DNA from 3 places in the Mesorhizobium sp. KR2-14 genome. Region 3 is predicted to be linked to each of the others. Evidence: predicted binding sites of a transcription regulator. Region 3 holds the regulator's gene; each other region holds the start of a gene.
The links. The regulator LexA, encoded in region 3, represses DNA repair genes until DNA is damaged. The targets are predictions, from matches to a motif close to TGTTCNNNNTGTGTTCNG.
Positions count from the first base shown of each region.

Region 1 (7,889 bases), on a different contig from region 3:
GCCCTGCGCCTCGGCTGCGCGCTGGATGGTGTTGATGAGATCCGGATCGCTAAGACACGGCTCGTGATCGATGCGATCGTGGATCTGGAGTTGCAGCCCGCGCCGCGTGGCGACCTCACGCATGAGCTCCTCTTGGCTGGCATACATCGCCCGGCGCTTCTCCGGATCGGGATGGCGCGCGTCGATGGTGAAGGTCACCGAACCCGGGATGACGGCCGGGGCGTTGGGCCACGGGCTGCAGCGCCCGATCGTCGTGACCGCGGGGCGGCCCATGCGGTGGGCATGGTCGATCACTCCCGACGCGATCTCCGCGAACCCCGCCATCGGGTCGTTTCGCAGGTCCATCGGAAAGGCGCCGGCGTGGTTCTGGACGCCTGTTAGGGTCACCTCGGTGTGCCGAATGCCGGTAATGGCATCAACCACTGCGACCGGGAGACCGGCCTGCTCCAGAACTGGCCCCTGCTCGATGTGCAACTCGAGAAAGGTGTCAATGTCATCGCGGCGCGCCTCCGGAATGCGGACGGGATTGAGTCCGACCGTGCGCATGGCGTCGGTGATCGACTCACCATCAAAGCCGCGCACAGAATCGATTTCGCTGGGCGCGATGCATCCGGTAATGGCGCGCGAACCCCAGAAGTTGGCGGTTGGAAAGCGGCTTCCTTCCTCCTCGCAGAGCGACACCGCTTCGAGCGTACGCTTCGGGCAGCCGTACTTCTCCTTGAGCGCACGAATGGCGATCAGAGCCGCCAGCACGCCGAGTGCTCCGTCATAGCGGCCGCCGGGTTTCTGCGTATCCATATGCGAGCCCGAGACGATCGACTTGCCTTTTTCGTTGCCTGGAAGCTTTGCCCAGACATTGCCGACGGCGTCGCTGGAGACGGCCAGGCCGGCCTCGCGGCACCAGCGGGAGAAGAGCGCGTTCGCCGCTCTCCATTCTGGCGAATATACGGTGCGCCAGACGCCGGTCCCGCTGTGTGCACCGATCGCACCGAGTTCCAGGATCAGGCGTTCTACCTCGGCGCCGTTGATATCGATCCTGTCCCCAAGCGCCATGGCTGGCTCCTCGTTTCTTCGGTCTGGTGATGAGATGGCGGTGGGACGTTACCCAAAGGCGACCTCGCGTCCCCGCTCGGCGTTTGGCCGGACGGTAGAATGTCTGCCGCTTGGCAAGTAGGCAAGTGAATCCTTCTGCGGAAGGCGAAGAATAGACCGAGACGACGTCAACAATTCGATTTCGAATGGCGCGGCGTTGCACGCTAAAGCAGGAATTCGAGTTGGTCCGCGGACGGCACGTTACTCCGGCCAAGGCCCGAAAGCGTAACGCCCAGCAGCCGAACCGATTTCCGGAAGGGATGGGCTGCTTCCAGTAGCGTCGTCGCGGCCGTGAGGATCGCGTTGTCATCCGGGAACGCGGTCGGAACGGTCCGGCTGCGGGTAATGATCTGGAAATCCGCGAACCGGATCTTCACGGTCACGGTCTTGGCCGCTAGGTCATGGTTCGCGCAGTAGCGCCAGACCTTGGCGACCAGAGGCTCCAGCTCGCGTTTTGCCGCCTCGAGGTCAGCGATATCGATCGCGAATGTGTCTTCCGCGCCAACCGACTTTCTCTCACGATCCGGCCTTACCTGCCGGTTGTCGATGCCGCGCGCGATGCCATGGAAGTAGGGGCCTGATTTCCCGAAGTGGTCTGTCAGGAACTCGATGGATTTTTCTTTCAGATCCGCGCCGGTCTCGATCCCGAGCGCCGCCATCTTCCTTGCCGTGGCTGGGCCGACCCCATGGAACTTTTTGACCGGGAGACCCTCAACGAAGGCGGGGCCGTTCTTCGGGGAGATGACGGCCTGGCCATTCGGCTTGTTGAGGTCCGAGGCCATCTTGGCAAGGAACTTGTTGTAGCTGATGCCGGCCGACGCGTTGAGGCCGGTGACCTGCTTGATCCTGCCACGAATCTCCGTGGCGATATCTGTCGCGATTGCGACGCCTTTAAGATTCTCGGTGACATCGAGATAGGCCTCGTCGAGCGACAGCGGCTCGATCAGCGGCGTGTACTCGGCGAAGATCGATTGGATTTGCATCGAGACGGCGTGATAGACGTCGAAGCGGGGTTTTACGAAGATAAGCTCGGGGCATTGGCGTGCAGCGGTCACCGAGGGCATCGCCGAGCGCACACCAAAGACGCGTGCCTCGTAGCTGGCGGCTGCGACCACGCCGCGGGCGGCCGGGCTGCCGACGGCGACCGGTTTGCCGCGCAGATCCGGATTGTCGCGCTGTTCGACCGACGCGTAGAAGGCATCCATGTCGACATGGATGATCTTCCGCGTCTGTGTCGCCACTTGCTCGGTCATCTCACTTCCATCGAGCGCATGCGCGTACGGCGATTCCGATCTGGCGCGCGCTGCGTTCCCCCGAGTCGGTTGTTCAGTTTCTGTAGGTAGGCCGCCGTTATCTGTCCCTAAAAATTTGCAAGAAAAAATTCCTGTTTCGTTCTCTTTTCCCATCCTCTTGATCGGCTTTGCGGATTCCTCTCGCGAGACTGACCAACGCCGAGCTTCGTGATCGGGAACGCCTTTCGGGGTGGATTGACTCGTCAGGGCGAAAGGAACAAAAGAAGAACATATCAGCTTGAAGAGCTGCTGGAAACCCCAGAAGGAGTGCCATTTCTGCCGTGTCGAAGCCAGCCGTCAATCCTGTGCTTGCCGAGCTTCGAGAGCGCATCAGCCAGTTCGAAGGTGGAGGGGCACGTGCCAAGTCCGTGCTGCCGTTTGCGGTTCCGGAGATGGACCGTGCATTGCCGGGCGGCGGGCTCGCCTTCGGCGCGCTGCACGAGATCGCCGGTGGCGGAGGCGGGACGGTCGACGGCGCGGCAGCCGCGCTATTCGTGGCCGGCATCGCCGCCCGGACACGGGGCAAGGTGCTCTGGTGCATGACCCGCCCTGACCTCTTCTTTCCGGCGATCTCGCAGGCCGGACTTCATCCCGACCGCGTCGTCTGGTGCGAGAGTGACAAGGAGGAAGAGGTTCTGTCGGCGATGGAGGAGGGGCTTTCGTTCGGCGGCCTGTCTGCGGTGATCGGCGAACTGGTCCGCCTGCCGATGAACGCCTCGCGGCGCCTGCAGTTGGCGGCAGAGAAGGCCGGCAGCATGGGCATCGTGCTGCGACGGTGGCGACGACAGACCGAGGCATCGGACTACGGACAGCCGACGGCCTCGGCGACGCGTTGGCGCATCAGCACCCTGCCGTCGGAACAATTGCCAGTGGCGGGCGTCGGGAGGGCCCGGTGGCTGGCGGAGCTGCTGCGGGTGAAGGCGGGCGAGTGCGCCGAGTTCGAAATTGGAGCCCCCGATGCCAAGGGTCGTATCTGTCTACTTCCCGTTTCTGTCGATCGACCGGATCAGGCGCCAGGCTTGCGACGCCTTGCCGGCTGACAAGCCGCTCGTGGTGATCGCGCGTAGTGGCGCCAAGCGCTGGATATCCGCCGCGGACCCGACGGCGCTTAAGCTCGGTCTGAGAGTGGGAATGCCCGCCAGCAAGGCGCAGGCCATGGTCGCTGGTCTCCTGATGGTCGACGCGCGGCCCACCGACGACGCGGGGGCGCTGGAGCGATTGGCGCTGTGGGCGCTTCGCCAATACAGCCCTGTCGTCGCGGTGGACGGCGTCGATGGTCTCGTTATGGACACCGAAGGGGCAGACCATCTTCAGGGCGGTGAGGAGCTTCTGCTTTCCGGTCTCGTCAATCGAATGCGCAGCCACGGTCTGACGGCGCGGGCGGCCATCGCCGACACCTGGGGCGCTGCGCATGCGTTTGCCCGGCTACGAGCAGCGGAGACAACCATCGTGCCCGTGGGCGAGGTTACCAAGGCGGTCATCGACCTGCCGATTGTGGCCCTGCGGCTTGCCACGGAGACTGTTCAGGGTCTGCGGGTGCTCGGCATCGACACGGTTGGTCAGCTCTCGGCCATGCCGCGCGCGCCGCTGACGCTGCGGTTCGGTCCGGAACCGGCCCGCCGCCTCGACCAGATGTTCGGCCGGGTCGCTGAGCCGATCGAGCCGATCCGCACCCCGGAACTCGTCGAGGTTTCGAAGAACTTCGCCGAGCCCATCGGGGCGGCGGAAACCATCGCCAAATACGTCCACCTGCTGGTCGGGCAGCTCACCGCCCAGCTCGCGCAAAACGGCCTTGGCGCGCGGCGTTGCGACCTCATCATCCATCGCGTCGACAACACGCTCCAGTATATGCGCGCAGGTCTCGCCAAGCCGGTCCGCGATTTGGCGCGCCTGTCGAAACTGCTCTGCGACCGCATCGAGACCATCGAGCCGGGCTTCGGCATCGAGAAGATGGCCCTCGTCGCCATCTCTGCCGAGCCGCTGGAGGAGCGGCAGGTCGTGTCGTCACTGCTAGATGAGGCGGTCGCCGACATCACGCCGCTCGTCGACATTCTCGGCAATCGCGGCTATCGGCTCTTCCGGGTCGCACCTGTCGCCTCCGACGTGCCGGAACGATCGGCCCGACGCATCTCGCCGACAGCGCCGGATATCGGGCAGGCCTGGGCCGCCAAGTGGCCGCGGCCGTCGCGTCTTCTCGCAAACCCCGAGCGCATCAAGGTCATTGCGCTGCTTCCGGATCAGCCGCCTGCGGTCTTCACCTGGCGCGGCAAGCGACGGAAGGTCATTCGCGCCGACGGTCCGGAACGCATCTTTGGCGAATGGTGGCTGCGCCCGCGCGAATTCCAGGCGGTGCGGGACTATTTCGTCGTCGAGGACGAGCTCGGCGAACGCTACTGGGTCTACCGTGCCGGCGACGGCGTCGACCCGGAAACCGGCTCGCATTTGTGGTTCCTGCATGGGGTGTTCGGATGATGCGCTATGCCGAGCTGCAGGTCACCACGCACTTTTCCTTTCTGCGCGGCGCGTCGAGTGCTGACGAGCTGTTCGTCTCCGCAGCGGCGCTTGGCATCGACGCGCTCGGCGTTGTCGACCGCAACAGCCTCGCCGGCATCGTGCGCGCCTGGGAGGCGGCCAAGGCCACCGGCGTGCGGCTGGTGGTCGGTTGCCGCCTCGATTTGACGGACGGCATGTCGGTTCTCGTCTACCCGATGGACCGCCCAGCCTATTCGCGCCTGACCCGGCTGCTTTCCCTCGGCAAGGCTCGTGGCGGCAAAGGCAATTGCCTGATCGATTTCGCGGACGTTGCCGAACACGCCGCCGGGATGATCGGCGTGCTGGTGCCCGACGAAGCCGACGAGGCCTGTGGCGTCCAGCTCCGCAAGCTGGCCGATTTGTTCGGGGGCCGGGCCTATGTCAGCCTGTGCCTGCGACGGCGGCCGAACGATCGCATGCGCCTGCACGGCATCGCCACCCTGGCCGCCCGGTTCAAGGTCAGGACGATCGTCACCAACGATGTGCTCTTCCATGAACCCGGCCGGCGGCAGCTTCAGGATGTCGTGACCTGCATCCGAACCCGCACGACCATTGACGATGTCGGTTTCGATCGCGAGCGCCATGCCGACCGCTACCTGAAGACGCCAGAGGAGATGCACCGGCTCTTCGCCGAGTATCCCGAAGCGCTTGCGCGCACGCGCGAAATTGTCGAGCGGTGCAGGTTCGATCTCGCCGAGCTGCAGTACCAGTATCCGGAAGAGGCGATCGTGCCTGGCCTCGATCCGCAGCAATCGCTGGTCAAGTTCACCTGGGAGGGCGCTGCTGGCCGCTATCCCGAGGGCGTGCCTGAGAAGGTCCGCAAATCCCTGCGGCATGAGCTGGAGCTGATCCGGGTCATGAACTATGCGCCCTATTTCCTGACGGTCTATTCGATCGTGCGTTTTGCCCGGTCGAAGGGCATCCTGTGTCAGGGCAGGGGATCGGCCGCAAACTCGGCCGTGTGCTACTGCCTTGGCGTGACCTCCATCGATCCGGAGACGAACGACCTGCTGTTCGAGCGCTTCGTCTCCCGGGAGCGCGACGAGCCGCCGGATATTGACGTCGATTTCGAACACGAGCGCCGCGAGGAGGTCATTCAGTGGATTTATGACACCTATGGTCGAAGCAGGGCGGCGCTCTGTTCGACGGTGACCCGTTACCGTGCCAAGGGCGCGCTGCGCGACGTCGGTAAGGCGCTCGGCCTGCCGGAGGACATGATCGGACAGTTGGCCGCGGGGGTGTGGGGCTGGTCGGAAGGGGTGTCCGAACGCCAGCTCAAGGAGAATAACCTCAATGTGGCCGACTATCGGCTGAAGCTGACGCTGGAACTCGCGCAACAGCTCATGGGCGCGCCGCGCCATCTCGGCCAGCACCCGGGCGGCTTCGTGCTCACCCATGACCGGCTCGACGATCTCGTGCCGATCGAGCCGGCGCGCATGGACGACCGGCAGGTGATCGAATGGGACAAGGACGACATCGAGGCGTTGAAGTTCATGAAGGTCGACGTGCTGGCGCTCGGCATGCTCACCTGCATGGCGAAGGCCTTCGCCCTGATGGCCAAACACAAGGGCGATGTCCGCGACCTCGCCTCCATCCCGGCGGAAGATCCGAAGACCTACGCGATGATCCGGAAGGCCGATACGCTCGGCACCTTCCAGATCGAAAGCCGCGCGCAGATGTCGATGCTGCCGCGCCTGAAGCCTCGCACCTTCTACGACCTCGTCATCCAGGTTGCCATCGTCCGGCCCGGCCCGATCCAGGGCGACATGGTGCATCCCTATCTCCGTCGCCGGGAAGGCAAGGAGCCGGTCGACTATCCCACGCCGGAACTGGAGGCGGTTCTTTCCAAGACGCTCGGCATTCCGCTGTTCCAGGAGTCTGCCATGAAGGTGGCGATGGTCTGCGCCGGTTTCACGGGCGGCGAGGCCGACCAGCTCCGCAAATCCATGGCGACCTTCAAGTTCACCGGCGGCGTCTCGAAGTTCAAGGACAAGCTCGTCTCCGGCATGGTCAGGAACGGCTATTCGGCCGAGTTCGCCGAGCGCACCTTCAGCCAGCTCGAGGGCTTCGGCGCCTACGGTTTTCCGGAAAGCCACGCCGCCAGCTTCGCCCTCATCGCCTATGCCTCCAACTGGGTGAAATGCCATCACCCGGACGCTTTCTGCGCCGCGCTGCTCAATTCGCAGCCGATGGGCTTCTATGCGCCGGCGCAGATCGTGCGCGATGCCGGTGAGCATGGTGTTGAAGTGCGGCCGGTCTGTGTGAACGCGTCACGCTGGGACTGCACGCTCGAGGAGGCGGGCGAGGGCGACATGAAGGCGGTCCGCCTCGGCATGCGGATGGTGAAGGGGCTCGCCACCGCGGACGCCGCCCGCATTGTCGCCGCCCGCGCCGACCAGCCATTCGCCTCTGCCGACGAACTGTGGCGGCGGTCTGGGGTGCCGACGGCCGCGCTGGTGAAGCTCGCCGAGGCCGACGCGTTTTTGCCGTCGCTGAAGCTTCAGCGCCGTGACGCGCTGTGGGCGATCAAGGCGCTGCGCGACGAGCCGCTGGCGCTTTGGGCGGCCGCCGCCGAACGCGAAGCCCGCCAGGTCGCGGAATTGCAGGAGCCGGACGTTGCCTTGCCGTCGATGCGGGCAGGGCACGAGGTCGTGGAGGATTACGCGCATGTCGGGCTGACACTGCGCCAACATCCGGTCGCGTTCCTGCGCCAGGACCTGCAAGGACGGCGCGTCGTGACGTGTGCTGAGGCCATGGCCGCACGGGATGGTCGCTGGCTAATGACGGGCGGTCTGGTCCTCGTTCGCCAACGGCCGGGATCGGCCAAGGGGGTCATGTTCATGACGCTTGAAGACGAAACCGGCATCGTCAACGCAGTCATTTGGCCCAAGCTGTTCGAGCGGCAGCGCCGGCTCGTACTGTCGGGCACGATGTTGGCGATCAACGGCAAAATCCAGCGGGAAGGCGACGTCG
Region 1 is NZ_JBDZDR010000004.1:791-8,679, forward strand. Features, by position in the region: gene ABLE86_RS12160 (Zn-dependent hydrolase) at 1-1,053, opposite strand, end outside; gene dinB (DNA polymerase IV) at 1,257-2,345, opposite strand; gene ABLE86_RS12170 (ImuA family protein) at 2,666-3,424, shown strand; gene ABLE86_RS12175 (DNA polymerase Y family protein) at 3,342-4,856, shown strand; gene ABLE86_RS12180 (error-prone DNA polymerase) at 4,856-7,889, shown strand, end outside.
Region 1: the regulator LexA is predicted to act here: its motif matches at 2,598-2,615, upstream of dinB (DNA polymerase IV).

Region 2 (7,889 bases), on a different contig from region 3:
CGGAACCCTTGCAGTTCCCCGACGTGATGGCCTTCGACGAGGACGGTTCCGGTTGAGCTGATTTCGGCTTCTAGCATGGTGTTTTCTCTAAGGCGGCGCATAAGGACCGAAGTCCTGCGGTCTACGAAGCGTTTCGTCAACCGTTCATGCAGTGCATCCGACAATCTGTCTTCGATTTCCCGCGTCTTTTCCTGCCAATGTAGCGGATCAGCCAACCAGCCAGGCCGGTTTGACACATAGGTCCAGGTGCGGATCTGGGCAATACGGTGCGAGAGCGTGTCGATGTCGCCGTCGGTGCTGTCGGCACGGCGCACCTGTTCGGCCATGTAATTCTCGTCGACATGGCCGCGGTCGGCGAGGTCGAAAAAGATGGAAGCGACCAGATCGGCATGCTGGGCCGGCGCGATGCGGCGGTAGTCGGGCAGCGCGCAGACATCCCACAGCAGCGCGACGCGATCGCGGCTGCCGGCGCGCCGGGTGATGTCGGGGTCGCGCGACAGCTGCTCCAGCGCCTGCGCATCGACCGCCGGCAAGGCGCGTGTCAGTCCTTCGACGGGGGCGACCGTGTCGATGGAGCGCTTGAGCGCATCGATGCTGGCGAAATCGAACTGCGCGGTGCGCCATTGCAGCACCTTCACCGGATCGAAATCATGCGCCTCGATCTTCTCGATCAGCTCCTCTGGGAAGGGATCGACCTGGCCGGTGACGCCGAAGGTGCCGTCGCGCATGTGCCGGCCTGCGCGGCCGGCGATCTGGCCCAGCTCCGCGGGGTTCAGATCGCGGAACTGGAAGCCGTCGAACTTGCGGTTCTGGGCGAAGGCGACGTGGTCGACGTCGAGATTGAGGCCCATGCCGATGGCGTCGGTTGCCACGAGATAGTCGACATCGCCGGACTGGTAGAGCGCCACCTGGGCGTTGCGGGTGCGGGGCGAAAGGGCGCCCAGCACCACGGCGGCTCCGCCCCGCTGGCGGCGGATGAGCTCGGCGATGGCATAGACCTCGTCGGCCGAGAAGGCGACGATGGCCGAACGGCGCGGCAGCCGCGTGAGCTTCTTGGAGCCGGCATAGGCCAGATGGGAAAGCCGCGGCCGCGTCACCACCGAAATGCCCCGCAGCAGCTTTTCCAGAATGCCGCGCATGGTGGCGGCACCCAAAAGCAGCGTCTCCTGCCGGCCACGCAGATGCAGGATGCGATCGGTGAAGATGTGGCCGCGTTCGAGATCGCCGGCAAGCTGCACCTCGTCGATGGCGACGAAAGCGGCATTGGTCTCGCGCGGCATGGCCTCCACCGTGCAGACCGAGTAGCGGGCGGTCGGCGGCATGATCTTTTCTTCGCCGGTAACCAGCGCCACATTGTGCGCGCCAACCTTTTCGCAGACGCGGGTGTAGACCTCACGGGCCAGAAGCCTGAGCGGCAGGCCGATGACGCCGCTCTCATGCGCCACCATGCGCTCGATCGCCAGATGGGTCTTGCCGGTGTTGGTCGGCCCGAGAACGGCGGTCACGTCGCGCCCGGTCAGGACGAGCGGGTCAGACTGTTTAGGGTGGACGTTCATCAGGAATTAGGCGGCCTTTTCTGGCTCGGCAGTTCGCGGAGACCCGGCGCGGCGGGCCAGTCGGCTCTATGCAGGCGTGGACTCATGATCGGGTCGCTCTTCCCCGACAGATAGGGGTTCGGCAGGAGAAACGAAAGCCCTAATATTCGGCGGAATAACGGCCGGGAACGAGTCTGGAACGAATCGGCGACGAATCGCTGACTCCAACTGATTCAGCTTTTGTTCACGGCTAGATATAGCCCGGCCGGCAATCGACAGCCCCATATGCTGAATCTCTAATATTCCTGCGCACTCCGGATCCCCCCCGACAGGTCCGTCGCTTCGCCACCCGAGGCGACCGGAAGGGATAAGCGGTTGAAAAAAGTCGCATTTCCTGCCCGGAAGGGTGACCCGACCGATACGCACGTTAACCTTCCGTCCAAAGGAGGAACGAATCGGCGACGAATCGCTGCTCGGACGGGTTTCCCGCTTTGTTCCCCACCACATGCTGTGCCTTGACAGGGATGGCAGCCCAAATGGCAGCCTAGCGAGGTGCTGCAATCCTCACCTTTTTGCCACCAGCGTTAACCTTTTCCTGCCAGGAGGCGAGGTCGCCGCTGAGGCCGAGCCGCCAGTTAAGCAATCGCTAACCAAGATTAAGAATCTGTGACGGGCGCGAGCTTGCCGGCAGGCTGGCCCGTTAACATTGCGCCTGAAACGAGAACGAACCAGCGACGAATCGCTGCTACGGCGGGCTTCCCGGTTTGTTCACCGCAACATGTTGTGGTGACAGAACCACTGGTCACAAAATTCGACCCCAGAGCAGGTCGGGCATTTGCGATGCGATAGCTGTACATTACCAAAAACGTTCCGTTTCGGAACAGAATCAATCTCTGCCGACAAGTAAAATCTTCGTCATCTCGAATAGCGGCGGCAATTACCCAGGTGGCAAACTTGTCCGACTTCAAACATTGTCTTCCGGGCAAATTCATGGCTCCATCCTAAACTTGGTGTTTAGAAGGTGATACAGATGTCCAAACGTCTCCTCGCCGAATTTCTTGGCACTTTCTGGCTCGTCTTCGGCGGCTGCGGCAGCGCCGTCCTGGCGGCCGCGTTCCCCGATCTCGGCATCGGGTTTGCCGGCGTTGCGTTGGCGTTCGGCCTCACCGTGCTGACAATGGTCTACGCCGTCGGCGGCATTTCGGGCGGCCATTTTAACCCGGCCGTCTCGGTCGGCCTCACGGTCGCCGGCCGCCTGCCGGCAAGAGATCTTGTGCCCTATGTGATCGTGCAACTGATTGGCGCGGTCATCGCCTCGGCGATCCTCTATGTGGTCGCCAGCGGCAAGGCGGACTTCTCGCTTGCCAACGGTTTCGCGGCCAATGGCTATGGCGAGCACTCGCCCGGCGGTTATCCGCTCAGTTCGGCCGCGCTGATCGAGATCGTGCTGACATTCATGTTCATCATGATCATTCTCGGCGCCACCCATGGTCGGGTACCGGCCGGCTTCGCCGGCATAGCCATCGGCCTTGCACTGACGCTGATTCACCTGATCTCGATCCCGGTGACCAACGCCTCGGTAAACCCGGCGCGTTCGACCGCCCCGGCGCTGTTTGTCGGGGGCTGGGCGCTGCAGCAGCTGTGGCTGTTCTGGGTGGCCCCCATCGCGGGTGCCATCCTGGCCGGCATCGCCCACAAGTCGTTGTTCGGCGACGAATAGGCGCCACGACACAAAACGAGACGGCGCCTGATGGCGCCGCCTCCCGAGCCTGGAATATCGCCTTCGTGTCAGATCAGATACTGGCCGCCATTGGCGGTGATGGTCGAGCCGGTGATGAAGCCCGCCTCGTCCGAGGCGAGGAACAGCACGCAGCGCGCGATTTCCTCCGGCTCGCCCAGCCGGCCGACCGGGATCTGCGCGATGATGGATTCGCGCACCTTCTCCGGCACGGCCATCACCATGTCGGTCCCGATATAGCCCGGGCAGACGACGTTGACAGTGATCCCGGCCCGCGCGCCCTCCTGCGCCAGCGCCTTGGTGAAGCCGATGTCGCCGGCCTTGGAGGCGGAATAGTTGACCTGGCCGACCTGGCCCTTCTGGCCATTGATGGAGGAAATCGTGATGACGCGGCCGAATTTTCTGTCGCGCATGCCGCTCCAAAGCGGATGCGTCATGTTGAAGACGCCGTTGAGATTGGTGCCGATCACCTCGTCCCACTGCTCGCGCGTCATCCTGTGGAACATGGCGTCGCGGGTGATGCCGGCGTTGTTGACGAGGATGTCCACGGGGCCGAGGTCCGCCTCGACCTTGCCGATGCCGGCCACGCAAGCCTCGTAGTCGGCAACCGACCATTTGTAGACCGGGATGCCGGTTTCCCGACTGAACTTTTCGGCGGCCTCGTCATTGCCGGCATAGTTGGCGGCCACGTGATAGCCGTCGTTCTTCAGCGCGATCGAGATTGCCGCGCCGATGCCGCGGGTTCCGCCGGTGACGATTGCAGTTCTGACCATGATCGTTCACTCCCCCTCGCTCGTTGCACTATCGACCTTCTCATGCTCTTCGATACAGCCGGATCACGTGGCGCGAGACCTTTTCGCCGTGTTTCCTCCGCGACCGGTTGTCTTGCCCGTCTCGGTTGCCCAAAACGAAACGGGCGGCTGAAGCCGCCCGTCGAATTCTTTGCTTACAGCGCCTCGATGCACATGGCGACGCCCATGCCGCCGCCGATGCACAGGGTGGCAAGCCCCTTCTTGGCGCCGCGGCGGCGCATCTCGTAGACCAGCGTGTTGAAGATGCGCGCGCCCGAGGCGCCGATCGGGTGACCGATGGCGATGGCGCCGCCATTGACGTTGACGATTTCCGGGTTCCACCCCATGCCCTTGTTGACCGCGCAGGCCTGCGCCGCGAAGGCCTCATTGGCTTCCACGAGGTCGAGGTCCTCGGCCTTCCATCCGGCCTTTTCCAGCGCCCTGCGCGAAGCCGGAATCGGGCCGGTGCCCATGACCTGCGGATCGACGCCGGCAGTCGCCCAGGAGACGATCCGGGCCAGAGGAGCGATGCCGCGCCGGGCGGCCTCGGCCTCCGACATCAGCACTGCGGCGGCAGCACCGTCATTGATGCCGGAGGCGTTGCCCGCCGTCACCGTGCCTTCCTTGTCGAAGGCGGGCCGCAGCTTCTGCATGGCCTCCAGCGTCGCGCCGTGGCGGATATATTCGTCCTGGTCGACGACGGTGTCGCCCTTGCGGCCCTTCACCGTCACGGCGACGATCTCGTCCTTGAACCTGCCGGCCTTCTGCGCGGCCTCGGCCTTGTTCTGCGACGCCAGTGCGAACTGGTCCTGCTCGTCGCGGGTGATCTGGAACTGGCGCGCCACGTTCTCGGCGGTGACGCCCATGTGGTAGCCGTTGAAGGCGTCCCAAAGCCCGTCCCTGATCATGGTGTCGATCATCGAATAGTCGCCCATCTTCACGCCGGCGCGCAGATGCTGGCAGTGCGGCGACATGGACATGGATTCCTGGCCACCCGCGACGATTATCCGGGCGTCGCCGGTCGCGATCTGCTGCATGCCGAGCGCGATTGAACGCAGGCCCGACCCGCAAACCTGGTTGAGGCTCCAGGCCGTGGTTTCCTTGGGCAGGCCGGCGCCGATGGAAGCCTGCCGCGCCGGGTTCTGGCCCTGGCCGGCCTGCAGCACCTGGCCGAGAATGACCTCGTCGACCTCCTGCCCCTCGACAGAGGCGCGTGTCAGCGCTTCGCGAATGGCCACGGCGCCAAGCTCGTGGGCCGGAATGCTGGCGAAAGCGCCATTGAAGGAGCCAACGGGCGTGCGGGCAGCGCTGGCGATCACGATTGCATTCGAGCCGGACATTTTGGTCTCCTGAGTGGATTCGCGGCTGGCATGCCGCAAGGTTCTCTCCCTCGATGTTTCTTGCCCGTTCCCAAGGCCGAGTCAAACTGGAAATCGCAACTGCACAATGAGATGGCAGACTGCGAGGGAACTGCAATTCCGCAGAATAGCGGCATTTCCCGGCTGAATCATGCCGCAGTGCACAAACTCCTTTGAATTGCGGCGGCTTTGCGCATATCCTTATTTTCGGCGCAATTGTTGCCGGCCGCCTTGAGGGCATGCCGGTGCCCGGGGAGGAAGTTGATGGCCGCTAAAGACGATCCGGTAGTGATCAAGAAATATGCCAACCGCCGCCTCTACAACACGGGGACCAGCACCTACGTGACCCTCGAGGACCTCGCTGAGATGGTCAAGAAGGGTGAGGAATTCAGCGTGCAGGACGCCAAGACCGGCGAGGACATCACCCATTCCGTGCTGACCCAGATCATTTTCGAGCTGGAGAACAAGGACGGGCAGAACATGCTGCCGATCCCGTTCCTGCGCCAGCTGATCGCCTTCTATGGCGACCAGATGCAGATGATCGTGCCGAGTTTCCTCGAGCAGTCGATGACTGCTTTCGCCAAGGAGCAGGAGCGGTTCAGGGAACAGATGAAGACGGCTATGGGCGCCAGCCCCATGGACGTGATGAAGCTGATGCCCATGAAGGCGCTGGAAGAGCAGACCCGGCGCAACATGGAAATGTTCCAGAACGCCATGCGCATGTTCACGGCCTTTCCGCAGGGCACCCCCGCAGCTCCGGCCGCGCCCGACAAGGAAAAGAAGGATGTTTCCGACAAGGCCGACGACCTTCAGGAACTGAAGGAACAAGTCGCCGCCATGCAGCGCAAGATCGATTCGATGGGGTAGTACGCGCATAGTGGACGGACGCCGGTGTCTTCACCGTTCAGTTGATCAACGACCGCCCGCTGGGCTCGGAGCGCCAGCCCCGGAAGCACTTCAAAGCAGCTTTGGACATATTTTGCCTGCCGGCAGGCGCGTTGCCGCATCGCCGATCCTGCCGAGCCCGCATATCGACTTCGCCAATCAATTTTCAACCCGGTCCGGCGCCTGCTGTGAAGCCGGCCGAGTGACCAGATTATTCCGGAGAGACCAATGACCTCAATTTCGCTCGCCAAAGCCAATCACATCATCGAAGCCGCCTTCGCCAAGGCCAAGGAAGCGGGCCTCAAGCCCCTCTCCGTCGTCGTGCTCGACGCGGGCGGCCATGTGATCGCGTTCCAGAAGCAGGACGGCTCGTCCATGCTGCGCTTCGAGATCGCCTCGGGCAAGGCCTACGGCGCGCTGGCCGTCGGCATGGGCTCGCGCAAGATCGAGGCGATGGCCAAGGAGCGCCCGCACTTCATGGAAGGCCTGTCGGGCGTCAGCGGCGGCAGGATCGTTCCCGTGCCGGGTGGCGTGCTGGTGCGCTCCGCCGGTCAGCTGGTCGGTGCCGTCGGCATCACCGGCGACACCTCCGACAATGACGAGCTTGCCGCCGTCGCCGGCATCGAGGCAGCGGGCTTCGAAGCCGACGCCGGCTGAGACTGACCGCAAGGCTCACTCCGGCGCGTCAACCGCGCCGGAACATGCATGCGGCCAGGAACGCGGCCAAAAAGAAAAAGGACCGGCGCGAGGCCGGTCCTTTTCTTTTCTCTAACCGAAGCGTCGGAAAGGCTGCTCAGCCTTCCTTCGGCGTCAGGACCTGGCGGCCGCGATACATGCCGGTCTTCAGGTCGATGTGGTGCGGGCGGCGCATTTCGCCCGAGTTCTTGTCCTCGACATAGGTCGGGGCCTTCAGCGCATCGGCCGAACGGCGCATGCCGCGCTTGGACGGCGAGGTTTTTCGTTTTGGCACAGCCATGGAATTGCTCCATCCATCGTAAAGACCCCGATTGCCCTCGCGAAAGGGCCGCACGTCGCGGGCCGAAATCTGAGATTAGTGGGCGTGGCTATACACGGCTGTGCCGCAAAAGGCCAGCACCCGCCACGATCTTTTTTTATCGCCTCAAGGCGCGCAGTTCCTGAAGCTTCCGCGCGCTAGTCCAGGCACTGCACATAGGCGCCGGAACGCGCAGCGCGGCGCTGGATGACATTGGCAAGCCGCTTCAGGCCCGGGCCCGCCTTTGCCGGGTTGCGGTCGATCGGGTTGGGCAGCGTCACCGCCAGCAGCGCCGCCTGGCGGGCGTTGAGCTGCTTTGCCGGAACCTTGAAATGGTATTGGCTGGCTGCCTCGATGCCATAGATGCCGGGGCCCCACTCGGCGATGTTGAGATAGATTTCCAGGATTCGCCGCTTCGACGTCACCGCGTCGAAATAGACCGCCAGCGGCACTTCCAGCCCCTTGCGAATGACCGAGCGGTCGTTCCACAGGAACAGGTTCTTGACCGTCTGCATGGGAATGGTCGAGGCGCCGCGCGTCGCCTCTCCGGCCAGCGCATCGTTGACCACGGCGCGCAACTCGCTCCAG
Region 2 is NZ_JBDZDR010000003.1:355,985-363,873, reverse strand. Features, by position in the region: gene ABLE86_RS10670 (helicase-related protein) at 1-1,556, opposite strand, end outside; gene ABLE86_RS10665 (hypothetical protein) at 2,192-2,527, opposite strand; gene aqpZ (aquaporin Z) at 2,566-3,255, shown strand; gene ABLE86_RS10655 (beta-ketoacyl-ACP reductase) at 3,324-4,046, opposite strand; gene ABLE86_RS10650 (acetyl-CoA C-acetyltransferase) at 4,220-5,404, opposite strand; gene phaR (polyhydroxyalkanoate synthesis repressor PhaR) at 5,687-6,289, shown strand; gene ABLE86_RS10640 (heme-binding protein) at 6,536-6,964, shown strand; gene rpmF (50S ribosomal protein L32) at 7,101-7,283, opposite strand; gene mtgA (monofunctional biosynthetic peptidoglycan transglycosylase) at 7,460-7,889, opposite strand, start outside.
Region 2: the regulator LexA is predicted to act here: its motif matches at 1,720-1,737, upstream of ABLE86_RS10670 (helicase-related protein).

Region 3 (7,889 bases):
ATACGCGAGCGCCCGGCTCTCTCATCGGTTCGACGAAGCCTCGTGAGGCTGGAGCGTCATACCAAGTGCTCCGACCTCACAATGAAAAAGCGCCCCGGGGGCGCTTTTTCGTTTTCTGGGTCTCTGCCGATCAGCGCTTGGCGATCGGCACGTAGTCGCGCTCCGGCGAGCCGGTATAGAGCTGGCGCGGACGGCCGATCCTCTGGCTCGGATCTTCGATCATTTCCTTCCACTGCGAGATCCAGCCCACAGTGCGCGCCACCGCGAACAGCACCGTGAACATGGTGGTGGGGAAGCCCAGCGCCTTCAGCGTGATGCCCGAGTAGAAGTCGATGTTCGGGTAGAGCTTCTTTTCGATGAAATATTCATCGGTAAGCGCGATCTTCTCAAGCTCCATCGCAACGTCGAGCAGCGGATCGTCCTTGATGCCGAGCTCGCCCAGAACTTCATGCGTGGTCTTCTGCATGATCTTGGCGCGCGGGTCGTAATTCTTGTAGACGCGGTGGCCGAAGCCCATCAGGCGGAACGGATCGTTCTTGTCCTTGGCGCGATCGATGAATTCCGGAATGCGGTCGACCGTGCCGATCTCGGCCAGCATGTTCAGCGCCGCTTCATTGGCGCCGCCATGCGCCGGGCCCCACAGGCAGGCGATGCCGGCAGCAATGCACGCAAACGGATTGGCGCCCGACGAGCCGGCCAGGCGCACCGTCGAGGTCGAGGCGTTCTGTTCGTGGTCGGCGTGCAGGATGAAGATGCGCTCCATCGCGCGGGCCAGCACTGGGTTGACCTTGTATTCCTCGCACGGGACCGCAAAGCACATGTGCAGGAAGTTGGCGGCGAAGTTCAGCTCGTTCTTCGGGTAAACGAAGGGCTGTCCGATGTGGTACTTATAGGCCATCGCCGCAATCGTCGGCATCTTGGCGATCAGGCGGATCGAGGCGACCATGCGCTGGTGCGGATCCGAAATGTCGGTCGAGTCGTGGTAGAAGGCCGACAGCGCGCCGACCACGCCGCACATCACCGCCATCGGGTGCGCGTCACGGCGGAAGCCGGTGAAGAAGCGCGACATCTGCTCGTGCACCATGGTGTGGCGCGTCACGCGATAGTCGAAGTCGTCCTTCTGGGCCTTGGTGGGCAGCTCGCCATAGAGCAGCAGGTAGCAGACTTCCAGGAAGTCGCCATGCTCGGCAAGCTGGTCGATCGGATAGCCGCGGTGCAGCAGCACGCCGGCGTCGCCATCGATATAGGTGATCTCCGACTCGCAGCTGGCGGTCGAAGTGAAGCCCGGATCGTAGGTGAAGGCCCCGGTTTCCTTGTAGAGCGCGCCAATATCGATCACCGATGGGCCGACAGAGCCACTTCGCACTTTGAATTCGTGGGTCTTGCCACCAAATTCTAGTTTGGCTGTCGAGTCGGTCATCGCAAACTTCCTTTTCTATTCGGCGAACGGCGTCACCCGCGGGAAAATGCCGTTTTTCCGGCATTCGAAATGCGGGTTTTTGCTAACGCATTTCCGGGGGCGTGCCAAGTTCGGCAACGGAGATATGTTGCATCGCAGCAGGCATGTTGCAACGCCAAACCGCGTTGCGACCATAACGTTAATCGATTTGATCGGCGATGCGCGCCAGGCTTTCCTCGCGACCCAGCACAGCCAGCACGTCGAATACGCCCGGCGAGGTGCTTTTCCCCGTCAGCGCTGCGCGCAGCGGTTGGGCAACGCCGCCGAGCTTGAGCTCCTTGGCGCTGGCGAACTCGCGAATCGCCGCCTCTGTCGAGGCCGCGGTCCAGTCCGCGCCGACGCCTGCGAGGGCCGCGTGCGCGCCGCGCAGGATCTCACGCTGTGGCTCGCCCAGAAGCGCCGCCGCCTTTTCGTCCAGCGGCAGCGGGCGCTGAGCAAACAGGAAGGCTGCGCCATCCGCGAGTTCCAGCAGCGTCTTGGCGCGTTCCTTGAGGCCGGGCATGGCGGCCAGCAGCTGTGCCTTGCGCGCGTCATTCAGCCCGGCGCGGATCGCCTCCGCGTTCTCCAGGTGGGGCAGCGTGTCGATGAAGATGTCGAGCAGTTCCGCGTCGTCCATCTTGCGCATATAGATGCCGTTCAGCGCCTCGAGCTTCTGGAAGTCGAAGCGCGCCGCACCCTTGTTGACGTCGACGATGTCGAACCAGCGGATCATGTCCTCCATCGCCATCACTTCGTCGTCACCATGGCTCCAGCCGAGGCGCGCGAGATAGTTCAATAGCGCCGCCGGCAGGTAGCCCATGGAACGATAGGCTTCGACGCCGAGCGCGCCGTGCCGCTTGGAAAGTTTTGCCCCGTCCGAGCCATGGATCAGCGGGATGTGCGCCATCTGCGGCACGTCCCAGCCCATGGCGTTGTAGATGACGGTCTGGCGTGCGGCGTTGGTCAGGTGGTCGTCGCCGCGGATGATGTGCGTGACGCCCATGTCGTGGTCGTCCACCACCACGGCATGCATGTAGGTGGGGTTGCCGTCCGAGCGCAGGATGATGAAGTCGTCGAGGTCCTTGTTGGGGAAGCGGACCTGTCCTTGCACGCTGTCATTCACCACCGTCTCGCCTTCCGTGGGCGCCTTGATACGGATGGCGGGCTTCACGCCGGCGGGTGCCTCGGACGGGTCTCGGTCGCGCCAGCGGCCGTCATAGCGCGGCGGCCGGCCCTCGGCACGGGCCTTTTCGCGCATCTCGTTGAGCTCCTCGGGCGTGGCATAGCAGTAATAGGCCTTGCCCGTGCGCACCAGCTCTTCGGCCACTTCGCGGTGCCGGGGGGCGCGCTCGAACTGCGACACCGGCTCGCCTTCCCAGGTCAGGCCGAGCCAGGTGAGCCCGTCGAGGATAGCGGCGGTCGCCGCGTCAGTGGAGCGTTCGCGGTCGGTGTCCTCGATGCGCAGCAGCATCTTGCCGCCGGTGTGGCGCGCGTAGAGCCAGTTGAACAGCGCCGTGCGGGCGCCGCCGATATGCAGATAGCCGGTGGGCGAGGGGGCGAAACGTGTGATGACTGTGTCGGACATGAGGTTTCCAGAAGGAAGGATCAGGCTGGCCGGAGCCGCAAGGGCAGGCGCATGGCAATTTGATAGCGTTCATGTAGCATAGAGGGTCAGTGGCGCAAGGGGCAGGCCCTCCGGCAGTGCAAAGCGCTGTGCGGGCGGCCGTGCTCTCAGGCAGGGGGAGCCGGGGCAGTGCGTGCACCACCGAGAGGCGATGTGAGCGAGCGCGAGCTGTTCACCGGCGGGCCGGAAGGCCTGACGCTGCTGCAACCGCCCGCGTTGCCGAACACAGCGGACCCACCGCGCCCGGCCCCACAGCCGCCGCCACGAGTCGCGACGCTGCCCGCTGCCGCGCGCCAGGCGCTGACAGCAGTCGTCGATCCCATCAAGCGGGGCCATCGCAAGGGGGCACTGGCTACCGCCCTTGCAACCGAGCTCGATCGGGGCACACCGTTTCTGTTCATGCCCGTCCTTCTTGGGGCGGGCGCCATCATCTATTTCCGGCTCCCTTCCGAACCGGACTTCCAACCACTCGTCGGCGGGGTTGCGCTCACTGCGGCCCTTGCGGCGCTGGTGCCGGCGCGGCGTCAGGCTGTGCGGCTTGTGCTCATTGCCGTTCTGGTATGCCTTTCGGGCATGGCGCTGGCGAAGCTGGAAACCTGGCGGGCCGGAACCGCCATGCTGGGCGGCGAAATCTCCACGCGCCTCTCTGCGCGGGTCGCGGCGATAGAGCAGATGGCCAATGGCCGTGTGCGGCTGACAATGGATGTTCTGGCCACCGCGCGGCCCACGCTGCGTTACGCGCCGCAGCGCGTGCGGTTGACCGCGCGCCGTGTCCCGCCCGGAACCATCGTCGGCTCGCATGTCGAAGGTGTGGTCACGCTGATGCCGCCTTCCGGCCCGGTGCGGCCTGACAGCTACGACTTTTCCTTTACCAGCTATTTCGACGGCATCGGCGCCAGCGGCTTTTTCCTCCGCGGTCCCGACCTTGTCGAAGGCGCGCCGCAGCCGTCGTTGCGGACCAGGCTTTCCAACGGCCTGGAAAATGTCCGCAACGCCATCGCCGCGCGCATTCGCGGCCACATAGGCGGTCCTGAGGGCGAAATCGCCGCCGCCCTGGTGGTGGGCATTCGCGCCGGCATTCCGGAAGACATCAACGAGGCGATGCGCCGGACTGGCATCTACCACATCATCTCGATTTCAGGCCTGCACATGGCGCTGGTGGCCGGCACCGTGATGAGCGCGCTGCGAGTGGCTTTCGCGGCTTTTCCCGGCTTCGCCTCGAGGCGGCCGGTCAAGAAATACGCGGCCGGCGCGGCTCTTGCCGCCATTGCCGGCTATCTGTTCCTTTCTGGTGGCGACGTGGCGGCGCAGCGCAGCTTCCTTATGCTGGCGGTGATGCTCACAGCCCTGCTTTTTGACCGCGGCGCGCTCACCACGCGCAATCTCGCCATCTCGGCGCTCGTCATCATGGCCGTATCACCGCATGAGGTGGTGGGCCCAAGCTTCCAGATGTCGTTTGCGGCAACCGCGGCGCTGGTGAGCGCCTATGCGATATGGGCCGAGCGCCGGCATGTGAAGAAGCGGGCACCGCCGGCCCAGCCCAGATCGCTCGTGGGGCGCGGAGTTGCCAAGGCGATCGGCGCCGTGGGCGCGCTTGCCATCACATCCGTTGTGGCGGGCGTCGCGACGACTGCTTTCGGCGTCTATCACTTCCAGCGTGTCTCGCCGCTCAGCCTGCTTGCCAATCTGGCCGTGATGCCCAGCGTTTCTATACTCGTCATGCCTTTCGCCGTCGCCGGATCGCTGGCGATGCCGCTCGGGCTGGACGCGCCGTTCTTCTACGTGATGGGGAAGGGCCTGTCGCTGATGATCGCAGTGTCGAGCTGGATATCTGAGCGATCGCCGATCGATGCGGTGGGACTCATCTCAGCGCATTCGCTGGTGCTGCTTACCGTCGCGCTGGTGTTTGCCTGCATGGCCTCGACCTGGCTGCGGCTGCTGGCGGTGCCGGCTGTACTTGCCGGCGCGCTGACGCTGACCGATGTTCGCACGCCCGACGTTTTCGTTTCCGAAGACGGACGGCTCGTTGCGGTGCCGCTCGGCGGTGGGAAACTTGCGGTCAACAGAGCAAGGCCGAACGCCTTTACCATCGAAAACTGGAAACGGGCGGTACGGGCCGAGGAACTCGTCAGCCCGGTCAACACCACTTCGAAAAGAAGCGCCGGCAAGGGAAGGTCGCGCACTGCGCAGAAGCTGAGCAACCAGGCTGCAGTTACGGATCGCGATATTTCAGGCGCGGAAGTCGAAGGCGAGGGCATTGCGCCGCCGAAAATCCGAACGCAGCCGCCGGCGCTACCAAAAGCCGAAACGGGGCAAGATGAAGCGCCAAGCTCAGGCTTCGACTGCCACGACAGCCTCTGCGTTGCCGTGCATCCCTCCGGCGCGATTGTAGTTCACGCGGCAAACCCGGCAATCGCGCGTCCCGTCTGCGAATATGCCGCCGTGATTGTCGTCGACGACGCCACCGCCAAAAACATCTGTCGGCGTGAGGGGATGCTGGTCATCACCAAGCGCGATCTGGCGAAATTCGGCAGCGCCGTCGTCAATCTTGGTGGCGGCGAGGTGGGCAGCCAAGGCGCGGAAGTTCACTACGCGGTGGGCGAGCCATATCGGCCATGGCATGCCCATCGCCAGTTTTCGCGCGAGGCACGAGGCTTGGCGCCCTACGTCAAAAAGTCGGAGGCCAAGTCAGCCGAACCGCGTGGATCATCGCAAAACGCACGGACGCCGCCACCGCACCACGCCGAAGACTGAGCTGAGCTCGGTGCCCGCCGGCTCCGGTTCAATAGCGGCGGATCAGCCCAACCAGCCTGCCTTGGACTTTCACCCGATCAGGTCCGAAAATGCGCGTCTCATAGGCCGGGTTCGCAGCCTCGAGCGCGATCGACGCCCCCTTGCGACGGAAGCGCTTCAAGGTCGCTTCCTCGTCGTCCACCAGTGCCACCACGATCTCGCCGGGATTGGCCGTATTGGCGTTGCGGATGATGACCGTATCGCCATCGAAAATGCCGGCCTCGATCATGGAGTCGCCCTTGACCTCGAGCGCATAGTGCTCGCCACCGGAAATCATCTCTGGCGGCACCGTGATGGAATGGGTCTTGTGCTGGATTGCGTCGATGGGCACGCCGGCGGCAATGCGGCCCATAACCGGGATCGAGATCGCCGTCCCGGATTCGTCGTTGCTGGCCAGAGGCGCGCGAGCCGGCTCCGGGGCGGCGCGGCGGCCGAGGCTGCCTTCGATCACACTGGGCGAGAACCTGGTGCGAGGCGTGAGGCCGGGGGCAATGGAATCGGGCAGGCGCAGCACTTCAAGCGCGCGCGCCCGGTTGGGCAGCCGGCGAATAAAGCCGCGCTCTTCCAGTGCGGTGATCAGCCGGTGGATGCCGGATTTGGAAGCAAGGTCCAGCGCGTCCTTCATTTCGTCAAAGGAAGGCGGTATGCCGGATTCCTTCAGCCGCTCGTGAATGAAGAGAAGCAACTCGTGTTGTTTGCGCGTCAGCATGGCCAGCCCCCCGGGGAGAATCGACCCCCAAAACAAAACCAGAACAAACACTATCTGTTCCAGTTGTGTTCTGCAACTGTTTAAATTTCCATGAAGACGCGCAAATCGGTTGCCGGCTGAGATATTGGCGTGCTCCGCTCCACCTTTGCCACCTTGCTGCAGCAAAGCGGCGCAAGGGGTTGGTTCCGCGCAATTTCCGCCTTTTGCGCACCAAGCCTCAATCGCGCCGCGACCGGCTTCCGGAGGGCGGCATCCATTGCGGTGTAGACCGTGGGAAGCCGCGCGCAGTCAGCGCAGCTTCAGAACCGTGCAAGGGGCGCCGGCCGGCGCTGCCGGGGCGAAGGGATCGCGGATGATCAGCGCATTGGCTTCCGCGAATGTCCTCAGCATGGACGAATCCTGCACTTCGAAGGGCGTCGCCACCGGGCCGTCATGCCCTTCTCGCAACACCGCCCGCACGAAGTCCTGCCGGCGGCCGTTCGCCGCCATCGGTTTGCCGAGAACGGCCTGGCGCAGGTCGGGTTCGAAGGGACGGCCGGCAAGCCGCGACAGAAGCGGCTTCAGGAAAAGATGCGAGCACACGAGGCTGGCGACGGGATTGCCGGGCAGGCCCAGGAAACGCGTGCGGCCGCGCCGGCCGAACATCAGCGGCTTGCCGGGGCGCATGGCGATCTTCCAGAAATCCAGCACCATGCCCTCGCTCACCAGCGCCTCATGGGTAAGGTCGTGGTCGCCCACGGAGGCCCCGCCAAGCATGACCACCACATCGGCGTCGTGGTCCAGCGCCTGCCTGATGCGCGCGGCAATTGCCGGGCGGCTGTCGGGCACGATGCCCAGATCAAGCACCCGTGCGCCTACGGAGGTGGCAATCGCCGCGACACCGAAGGCATTGGAAGCCACGATCTGGTCGGGCCCAAGCTCGCTGCCAGGCGGCAGCAGTTCGTCGCCGGTGGCGATGATGGCGAGCAGTGGCCGTTTCACGACGTCGAGGCGAGGGTGGTTTGCCGACGCCACCAGCGAAAGCGCGCCGGCATCGAGTTCGCGGCCTTTTTCAAGAAGCAGGTCGCCGGTGACGAAATCCAGTCCCTTGCGGCGGATGTGCCGCCCTGCGGCTACGGTTTCCAGAACTTCGACCGTGTCCTGGCCCAGCTTACGCGCGTTTTCCTGGATCACGATGGTGTCGGCGCCCTCCGGCACCGGCGCACCGGTGAAGATGCGCACCGCCTGGCTGCGCCCGATCTGGCCGTTGAACCGCCGGCCAGCCGGGGCCTCGCCGATGATCTGGAGCGTGACGGGCACTGTCTCCACGTCCTGGGCGCGCACCG
Region 3 is NZ_JBDZDR010000001.1:73,156-81,044, reverse strand. Features, by position in the region: gene gltA (citrate synthase) at 131-1,420, opposite strand; gene gltX (glutamate--tRNA ligase) at 1,599-3,023, opposite strand; gene ABLE86_RS00345 (ComEC/Rec2 family competence protein) at 3,192-5,816, shown strand; gene lexA (transcriptional repressor LexA) at 5,845-6,564, opposite strand; gene glp (gephyrin-like molybdotransferase Glp) at 6,853-7,889, opposite strand, start outside.